Regions from separate parts of the Streptomyces sp. NPDC000348 genome, predicted to be linked through region 4. Evidence: riboswitches for the same ligand, from Rfam matches in the RefSeq annotation. Region 4 holds a riboswitch; each other region holds the start of a gene.
The links. Region 4 has a riboswitch for cyclic di-AMP ahead of ACFY3N_RS26905 (transglycosylase SLT domain-containing protein). Riboswitches for the same ligand answer to the same signal wherever they lie in the genome.
Positions count from the first base shown of each region.

Region 1: linked by a shared signal. The riboswitch ahead of ACFY3N_RS23780 (M23 family metallopeptidase) and the one ahead of ACFY3N_RS26905 (transglycosylase SLT domain-containing protein) in region 4 are both predicted to bind cyclic di-AMP.
Region 2: linked by a shared signal. The riboswitch ahead of ACFY3N_RS35960 (M23 family metallopeptidase) and the one ahead of ACFY3N_RS26905 (transglycosylase SLT domain-containing protein) in region 4 are both predicted to bind cyclic di-AMP.
Region 3: linked by a shared signal. The riboswitch ahead of ACFY3N_RS29790 (C40 family peptidase) and the one ahead of ACFY3N_RS26905 (transglycosylase SLT domain-containing protein) in region 4 are both predicted to bind cyclic di-AMP.

Region 1 is NZ_JBIAZD010000012.1:138,762-140,951, forward strand. Features, by position in the region: gene ACFY3N_RS23775 (GntR family transcriptional regulator) at 1-349, opposite strand, end outside; gene ACFY3N_RS23780 (M23 family metallopeptidase) at 539-1,312, opposite strand; cyclic di-AMP (ydaO/yuaA leader) riboswitch at 1,325-1,489, opposite strand; gene ACFY3N_RS23785 (M16 family metallopeptidase) at 1,687-2,190, opposite strand, start outside.
Region 2 is NZ_JBIAZD010000040.1:15,020-17,209, forward strand. Features, by position in the region: gene ACFY3N_RS35960 (M23 family metallopeptidase) at 1-875, opposite strand, end outside; cyclic di-AMP (ydaO/yuaA leader) riboswitch at 888-1,045, opposite strand; tRNA gene ACFY3N_RS35965 (tRNA-Met) at 1,347-1,420, opposite strand; gene ACFY3N_RS35970 (dihydrofolate reductase family protein) at 1,484-2,190, opposite strand, start outside.
Region 3 is NZ_JBIAZD010000019.1:97,525-99,714, reverse strand. Features, by position in the region: gene ACFY3N_RS29795 (hypothetical protein) at 6-314, shown strand; cyclic di-AMP (ydaO/yuaA leader) riboswitch at 648-850, shown strand; gene ACFY3N_RS29790 (C40 family peptidase) at 854-1,327, shown strand; gene ACFY3N_RS29785 (ATP-binding protein) at 1,373-1,834, opposite strand; gene ACFY3N_RS29780 (helix-turn-helix domain-containing protein) at 2,047-2,190, shown strand, end outside.
Region 4 is NZ_JBIAZD010000016.1:10,989-13,178, reverse strand. Features, by position in the region: gene ACFY3N_RS26910 (HAD family hydrolase) at 1-363, shown strand, start outside; gene ACFY3N_RS26905 (transglycosylase SLT domain-containing protein) at 327-800, opposite strand; cyclic di-AMP (ydaO/yuaA leader) riboswitch at 806-974, opposite strand; gene ACFY3N_RS26900 (polyprenyl synthetase family protein) at 1,547-2,190, shown strand, end outside.

The DNA.
Region 1 (2,190 bases), on a different contig from region 4:
GGCGGGCGCGTTCCTGCCCCAGCCGGACCAGGCCGCGCAGCACCTTCAGATGGGCCTCGGTGCGGCGCTGGGCCGCGCGGGAGGCGCCGAGCGGCTCGAGGAGCATACGCATCTCCAGCAGGTCGGCGGCCTCCTGCTCGGTGGGTTCCGCGACGCACGCGCCCGCGTGCCGCCGGGTCACCACGAACCCCTCGGCCTCCAGCGTGCGCAGCGCCTCCCGGACGGGCACCCGGGAGACGCCGTAACGGCGGGCGAGGACTTCCTCGGTGAGCCGGCCGCCGCGCTCGTAGACACCCGCGACGATGTCGTCCCGGATCGCCGTGCACACCGAGTGCGCGGGAATACGCATGACGGACCTCCGGCTTAATCCCCGTGAAACGTCGACGATTGACGTGTGTTCCGTGACTCTATTGCAATCAGCGGGAATTCACGACGGCGGGCCGGAATCCAGGCGTATTTTTTGGACAAGCGCCGCCCGGAAACACCGGTGCCCCGGCTCGGGGAGCCGGGGCACCGGGAAGTGGGCGGGTCGGTCCGGTCAGAGGCTGACGCCGTGCGCGCGGAGGTAGGCGACCGGGTCGAGGTCGGAGCCGTACTCGGCGGTCGTACGGGCCTCGAAGTGCAGATGCGCGCCCGTGACGTTGCCAGTGGCGCCGGAGAGACCGATCTGCTGTCCGGCGGCGACCTGCTGGCCCACCGAGACACCGATGGAGGAGAGGTGACCGTACTGGGTGTACGTGCCGTCGTTCATCCTGATGACGACCTGGTTGCCGTACGCGCCGCCCCAGCCGGCCTCGACCACGGTGCCGATGCCGACCGACTGGACGGGGGTGCCGGTCGCGGCGTGGAAGTCGACACCGGTGTGGCTGCCGGAGGACCACAGCGAGCTGCCGGCCTGGTAACCGGTCGAGACGTACGAGCCGGCGATCGGGGAGACGAAGGTGTTGAGGCGCTTGCGCTCGGCCTCCCGCGCGGCGCGCTCCTGCTCCGCACGGGCCTTCTCGGCCTCCTCCGCGGCCCTCTCGCGCGCGGTCTCCTCCGCGGCCTTCCGCGCGGCGGCCTCGGCCGCCTCCCGGGCGGCCTCGTGCTGGGCGGCCGCCTGGGCGTCGATCCGGTCGGCGACCGCGTCTCCCAGGGTGACGACGGGCGTGAGGCCGGTCTGTGCGGCGGCGGGCTCGGCGGCGAGCGCGGGGGCCGAGAGGGAGCCGACGACGCCGGTGGTGGTGAGCGCCGCGACGCCCGCCGCGCGGGCGGTGCCGCGCTGCATCCGGCTGGGACGACGGTGCTTGCCCGGGGCGCGGGTGAACGCCATGTACAGGCTGGTCCTTTCCTTCCCTCTCGCCTACCGGGTTAGCTGACGGGTTCGGAGCAGGAAGGTCTCCTACGGACCCCCTCGCGACACGCGCGGGCGCCCGATTCACCCCAGGGACTGCGGAGGGTCCCCGGCTCCCCTGGCTCGCGCCGTACGGGGACTCGGCGATGGCTGTCCGGTGCCGCGGGTGCGGCGCACTGCCCGACGAACAGCCCGCATGACGCTAAGCGGGCCGTCTCCCCATCCTCAAACGAATCCCGGTTTTTGTAGCGCATCCCACAGGGCAGACAGGCAACTTCCGCCCCGATTCGGGCATAAGAGGGCCCCGGTGACTTCCGTGTCACCGGGGCCCCGCGCGCGTCCTCCGCGGCTCGCTACTCGGCCGTCACGACGGTGACTTCACCGATCCCGAGCGCCTCGACGGGCGCCTTGATCTGCGCCGCGTCGCCGACGAGGATCGTCACCAGGCGGTCCACCGGGAAGGCGTTCACCACGGCCGCGGTGGCCTCCACGGTGCCGGTCGCGGCCAACTGCCGGTACAGGTCGGCCTGGTAGTGGTCGGGCAGGTGCTGCTCGACCTGGTCGGCCAGGGTGCTCGCGACGGCCGCGGCGGTCTCGTACTTGAGCGGCGCCACACCCACGAGGTTCTGCACGGCGACGTCGCGCTCGTCGTCGGTGAGCCCCTCCGCGGCGAGCGTGCGCAGCACGGTCCACAGGTCGTCGAGGGCGGGGCCGGTGTTCGGGGTGTCGACGGAGCCGCTGATGGCCAGCATCGCCGCGCCGGTACCGTCCGGGGCGGACCTGAGGACCTGCCCGAACGCCCGTACGCCGTAGGTGTATCCCTTCTCCTCGCGCAGCACGCGGTCCAGGCGGGAGGT
Region 2 (2,190 bases), on a different contig from region 4:
TGGCCGACGCTGACGCTGATGGAGGACTGGTGGGCGTACCAGATCTCGGTGCCGTCGTCGAGCGTGAGCACGGTCTTGTAGCCGTAGGAGCCGTCCCAGCCGGCGGAGGTGATCGTGCCGGTGTGGACCGCCTTGATCAGCGTGCCCGTGGGGGCGGCGAAGTCGAGGCCGGTGTGCTGGCCGGAGGACCAGTAGGCGCCGGCCTGGCCGAAGGTCGAGGTGATGGTGTACGAGGAGGTCGGCAGCGCGTACTGCTTGGCCAGCTCGGCGAGGCGCTCGGCCTCGGCCTTCTTCCTGGCCTCCTCCTCCGCCTTCTCCTTGGCGGCCTTGGCCTTGGCCTCGGCCTCCTTCTCCGCCTCGGCGGCGGCCTCGGCGGCCGCCTTCTCGGCGGCGGCGACGGCCTCGGCCTGCGCCTTGCTCTCGGCCTGGTCCTGCTGCTGCTCGACCTGCGCCATGATCCGGGCGCGCAGCGCCTCGCCGGCGTCGGCGGCGCCCTGCTCGGTGTCGGCGGCGGTCATGCCGAGGGTGCTGAGGGGGGTGGACGATCCCTCGGGGGTGGTTTCCTCGTCGGAGATGAGGGAACCCACGTTGGGGAGGTCGGGCATGGAGATCGAAACCGGCGGCTTGCCGGTCTGGGCGCTGGCCATGCCGCCGGCGCCGACGGCCGCTATGACGCCGACGCCCAGGACGGTGGAGCTGCGGGCGAGTCCTCCGCCGCGCTGCTTGGAGACGCGGTGCCGGCCGCGTACGGGGCGAACGGAATCCGCGGTGGGGTTCCACTCCTCGAAGGGGCCCTCGTCGGTGCGGACGCCGCCGTAGGCGAAGGTGTCGCTCGGTTTGAACGGGGCCTCGGGGGCAGGCGGGTTGGACGCCACGTGGGCGTGCTCCTTTCCTTCCGTCTTCGCCTACCGGGTTAGCTGACGGGTTCGGAGCGGGAAGGTCTCCTACGCGCGTATACGAGCCGTGGTGCCACGGCGGTATCCACGCGATTCACCCCATGGTGGTGGTTCCCCGGTTCCCTTGCGGGATTCGGCGCGTGCGCACGGAGCCGACGTCTGTGACGGCTGGGACGACCGCGCTGCGTTATCGAACGTTAATAGACGCGAGGGCCTGATTCCAAGCCGTTCCTCTTGATCTTTAACGATTTCCGCGTGGACTTAAGTGCCACGAGCGGTCAAAAACGGGCGAGTTGACCGCACCTCAGGTGACGGATCACTTCTGACCGTTCGTCAGTCGTTATGCGCTGCGGGGTGGATCGCTCACTCTGGGTGAGACCGTTGGTCGGGAAGGGGGAGCGGAAAACACCGAGGGCCGGAATCCTTTGGATTCCGGCCCTCGGCCTTCAGTAGCGGGGACAGGATTTGAACCTGCGACCTCTGGGTTATGAGCCCAGCGAGCTACCGAGCTGCTCCACCCCGCGTCGGTAAGACCAGTGTACGTCATCCGCAGGACATGGCGCACACCCATGATCGCCGGCCCCGGTTCAGCGGCCGAGCAGATGTCCGTTCGGCGCCTTGGCCCGGTCCTCGTGCTCCGGCAGGACGACCACGGTGGCGCCCCCGGCCGCCAGTACCGCGCTGCCGTCGGCGCCCGCCACGAACGTGTCCGGCTCGCGCCAGGCCGTGACCACCCGCCGTACGCCCGCGTCCAGGATCAGCCGGGCACAGGGTGCCGGCCGGGACGCGCGGCGGGCGCAGGGCTCCAGGCTGGAGTACACGGTGGCGGTGACGAGCCGGGGGTCCGTGGGATCGGCCTTGGCGAGCGCGGCCTCCTCCGCGTGCACCACCGGGTCGCCGCCCTCCCGGGAGTGGCCGCGCGCCAGCTCCGTACCGTCGGCGGCCACCACGACCGCGCCCACGCTGAACGCCGTCGCGGAGGGCGGGCACTCGGCGGCCAGCTCGCAGGCGAGGGCCAGCCAGTGGTGGTCGGCGGCGGAGGGCAGCGGGCCGGTGCCGGGGGCGGTGGGCTCGTAGCGCATCAGGACGACGTCGCCCACCGGGCGGCTCTCGACCAGCCGCAGCCGGCCGCCCTGGTAGGGGCCGGGGCCGAAGAGGCGGGGGGCCTCGGGGTCACCGACGAACAGCGGGGCGAGGACCAGCTGGAGCTCGTCGGCCAGCCCCTGGGTGAGGAGCTGGGTGTGGACCGTGCCGCCGCCCTCGACCATGAGCCGGCGGACCCCGCGCTCGGCGT
Region 3 (2,190 bases), on a different contig from region 4:
CGCGGATGCCGCCACCGGAGCTGCCGCCGCTGCCCGCGCTGACCCGCGCGGAGGCCGAACTGATCGACCGTTACCTCGAGGCCGTCGACCTGCTCGGCCGGATCAACCCGGCCCTGGACGGTGACACCTATCGCGGACTGCGCGCGGCCCAGGCACTGGTCGGCACGGCCGTCGCGCTGCGCGACGCGCTGACCCTGATGCACCGGCGCGGCGAGACCGAACTGCACTCCGGCACGCTGGCCCGGGCCCTGCGGGTGCTGGACGGCGAACGGCGCACGGCCCGGGTCACACTGCCGCCGGACCCCGGCAGTTGAGACCCGCGGGGTCCGGACGGCGTCCCCGGCCGGTGGTGCGCCGCGGCCGGGGTTGAAACGGACCAAACGGCGTACCCCCGTCCGGCGTAGACGAACCTGCTGTTTTCGGGCCCTCTCGGTTGCGCAACGCGCGTACCGCACAGCCGGAACGGTGCTTTTCACCCCTGGTCCGGGGCTCCCCGAGCTCTCGGCGAGGACCCGAACAAGGAGGTGTCCACCCGAACGGGTGAGTGGTGAGTAACAACACAAATCCCACGTTCCGTTGGGATTTCGATTGCGTCATGAGCCAAGATCCCTGACTGACGACAAGACCCCGCCGCCGCGGCGGGGCGATCCGGGCGGACGCCGAGTCCTGCCGCCGCCCGGATGACCGGTCGACAGGAGTGGATCGGCAGGAGTGGAGGACCCAAGCACGACGGGCCGCCGGGACGTCAGTTCCGAGCAGCCCTTGGGGTGAAGCCGCACATGTGCGGCCGGGCCACTTCGCCAGCCCGAATCCGACAGGTCATCCTTCACAGGCGGCTGACGAAGGGTTGCGCATGACTGCGCTCAATCGTGTCCCGTCTCTCATGGCCCGGGCCGGCACGGCCTCGGCCCTCACCCTGGCCGCCGTGGGCGGCTCCCTCGTGGTCCCCGGAGCCGCCTCGGAGGCGGCCGCCGCGAGCCCGGCCGCCAAGGCGCTGAACATCGCCGCCTCCAAGAAGGGCTCGCCCTACCAGTGGGGCGCCACCGGGCCGCACCGGTTCGACTGCTCGGGCCTGACGCTGTACTCGTTCAAGAAGGCGGGCAAGAAGCTGCCGCGCACCGCCGCCCAGCAGTACAACAAGACGCGCCACATCTCCGCCCAGAGCCGCAGGGCGGGGGACCTGGTGTTCTTCCATTCGGGCAGTTACGTCTACCACGTCGGCATCTACGCGGGTAAGGGCAAGATCTGGCACGCCCCGAAGACCGGGGACGTGGTGCGCCTGCAGAAGATCTGGACCCGCAGTGTCTGGTACGGCCGGGTGAGGTGACCGCGGGGGCGGCGGTGCCCCGGGGCACCGCCGCCCGCCGCCCGACTACTGCTCCTGCTGTCCGGCCGCCGTGACCGCTCCGGCGGCCCGGACGGTCCACGGGAGTTCGACCGACACGGTCTTGCCGCCCTCACGCGTGGGGCGGATCCTGAGCCTGCCGCCGCACTCCGCGGTCAGCCAGCGGATGATGACCAGCCCGCGGCCGTTGTCCTGCTGGACCGCCGCGGGCAGCCGCCTGGGGAACCGGGGGTGGCTGTCCGTGACACCGATGTGCACCCGCTCGTCACGGACCAGGACGACGTCCACGGTGAACGTGGGCGACTGCCCGAACGTGTGCTGCACCGCGTTGGTGGCGAGTTCGGAGACGATCAGCCGGACGGTGTCGCACAGTTCCGCGCCCGCCGGCATGCCCCATTCCTCCAGCACGCCCACCACGTGGGCGCGGGCGGCCGAGACCGAGGCGGGATCGCTCGGCAGAGTGACGGATGCTTCCAGATGGTCTGCCATGGCGACGTCGTCCCTTTCCCACGGGCCCGCGGTCCGACACGGAGCGGAAGGTTCGAGTACGGTCCCGCACTGGTGCTTCGCCGCCAGACTGCCATCACCGCACGGCGCAGGACGGCGATCCACCAAGATATGCATATATCTGTCGCTCAAAGCGGTGAACTCTGCGACGGGAGACCGTATCCGGGCGACTCGGAAGGAGTAAGGAGAAGCCCATGCAGCACGGTCCCGCGGTGCGCCGCCGGAAACTGGGCGCCGAACTGCGCGCGCTGCGCACCTCGGCGGGACTCACCAGCGGTGAGGCGGCCCGGCTGGCGGGCTGGCACCAGTCGAAGGTGAGCCGGATCGAGACGGGCACG
Region 4 (2,190 bases):
TCGGTGGTCGGCTCACTGGCCACGGTCACCATGTCGGGGCCGGGCACCGTGGAGCTCCAGCCGTGCGGGGTGACCAAGGCGACCGGGCTGGCGCTCGCCGCCGAACACCTGGGGCTGAGCCCGGAGCGGACGATCGCCTTCGGTGACATGCCGAACGACATCCCCATGTTCGACTGGGCGGCCCACGGCGTCGCCATGGCCAACGCGCATCCCGAACTGAAGGCGGTGGCGGACGAGGTCACCACGTCGAACGAGGACGACGGCGTGGCCGTCGTCCTCGAGCGACTGTTCGGCGGGGCGATGACGCTCGCCCCCCAGCGGGTGGCTCAGTACGCGCCGAAGACGTTGTCGATGGAGCCGTAGCGGTCGGCGGCGTAGTTGCAGGCCGCCGCGATGTTCGCGACCGGGTCGAACGGGTCGAAGGCGGTGCCGGGCACGTGGTACGCCTGGAAGGTCGGGTCGATGACCTGCAGCAGGCCCTTCGACGGGGTGCCGGCGGCGGCGTTGGAGTCCCAGTTGTTGACGGCGGCCGGGTTGCCGGAGGACTCGCGCATGATGTTGCGGTGGATGCCCTCGTAGCTGCCCGGGATGCCGTTCTGCGCCATGACGTCCAGCGCCTCGCGGATCCAGCCGTCGAGGTTGTCCGGGTACGCCGTCACGGAGGTGGCGGCGGTCGTCGTCGGCTCGGTGGTGGCCGCGGAGGCGCTGGTCGCGCCGAACAGCGGCAGGGCGACCACGGCGACGCCGGCGACGGCGAGGGAACGGGCGAGGCGGCGGCGGTGCTGACCGTAAGCAGGCATGTCTGGGTTCCTCTCCTACGCCTGCGAGGTGAGCTGTCGGGTTCGGGCGGGAGAGTGCCCGGCCGTGCCCCTGCGGGCATGGCTTCACCCCTAGCCGTTCCGGCGCGTGTCCGGCCCGGCGGCCTACCTGGGTCCCCCACTCCTGCCGTGCTGAGTGATCGTCGTCGGTTGATGCGGGCGGCGGCAGGATTAGGCGTCCACCCGGCAGGCCGGGAACGTATGCGAGAGCACATGTCGGGAACAAGTGCGGGAATCACACAAGGCGCCGTTTGATCTTGCAATGGGGGTTTTGAGGCACTTGATCCTTTGCGAGTGCCAAGGGTCAACTCCGTGTCGCGGAGGGGGAGAAGGCGGGTGGCGGCCCGTGGTGGGGGTATCGGTTCGCGCGTGAGCCACTTCACTGGGGATTGCCTGTGAGCGCATTTATCGCCAAGCGGAATTCGCTCAGTATTTGCGGCAAATCGGACGCCGGGAGGGGCAGGATGGTGCGCGCGGTGAACCGCGACCCGGGAGGCGGGTCGGGGGCCGGGTCGAGGAGTGGATTACTACGTCCGGGAAAGTCTGAGAATGTCCGTTGTTATCAAACGATCAAAAGCGCTCCGCCCTTGATTCCGTGCCGCCCTGCCGGTAACCCCGGGCGCTGGCGGTGATCGAAACGTGACCGGATACGCTGACTTGAGTGATGGCAGCGACCTATCGACATTCCGTGTAACCGCCAGTGGACACCAGCAGACAGGAGACCCCTCGTGACCGTCGTCGGGCCGTTCGGGCTGAGCGTGCGGGACCAGGCTCTGGAAGCCGATGTCCAGGCCGGGATGACGGCTGTCGAGGAAGGACTGCTCGAGGCCACCAAGAGTGAGGTCCCCTTCATCACGGGAGCCGCCCAGCACCTGGTGCGGGCCGGCGGCAAGCGGTTCCGCCCGCTGCTCGTGATGCTCGCCGCCCAGTTCGGCGACCCCTACGCGCACGGTGTCGTGCCCTCGGCCGTGGTCGTGGAGCTCACCCACCTGGCCACGCTGTACCACGACGACGTGATGGACGAGGCCGAGGTGCGGCGCGGGGTCGACAGCGCGAACGCCCGCTGGGGCAACTCCGTCGCGGTCCTCACCGGCGACTTCCTCTTCGCGCGGGCCTCGCACATCCTGGCCGACCTCGGACCGGAGGCCGTGCGGGTGCAGGCCGAGGCGTTCGAGCGGCTGGTCACCGGGCAGATCCTGGAGACCGCGGGACCGCAGGACGGCCGCGACCCGGTCGACCACTACCTCGACGTGCTCGGCGGCAAGACCGGCTCGCTGGTCGCCGTCGCCTGCCGGTTCGGCGCGATGATGTCCGGGGCCGAGGAGACGGTCGTGGACGTGCTGACCCAGTACGGCGAGCGGCTCGGCGTCGC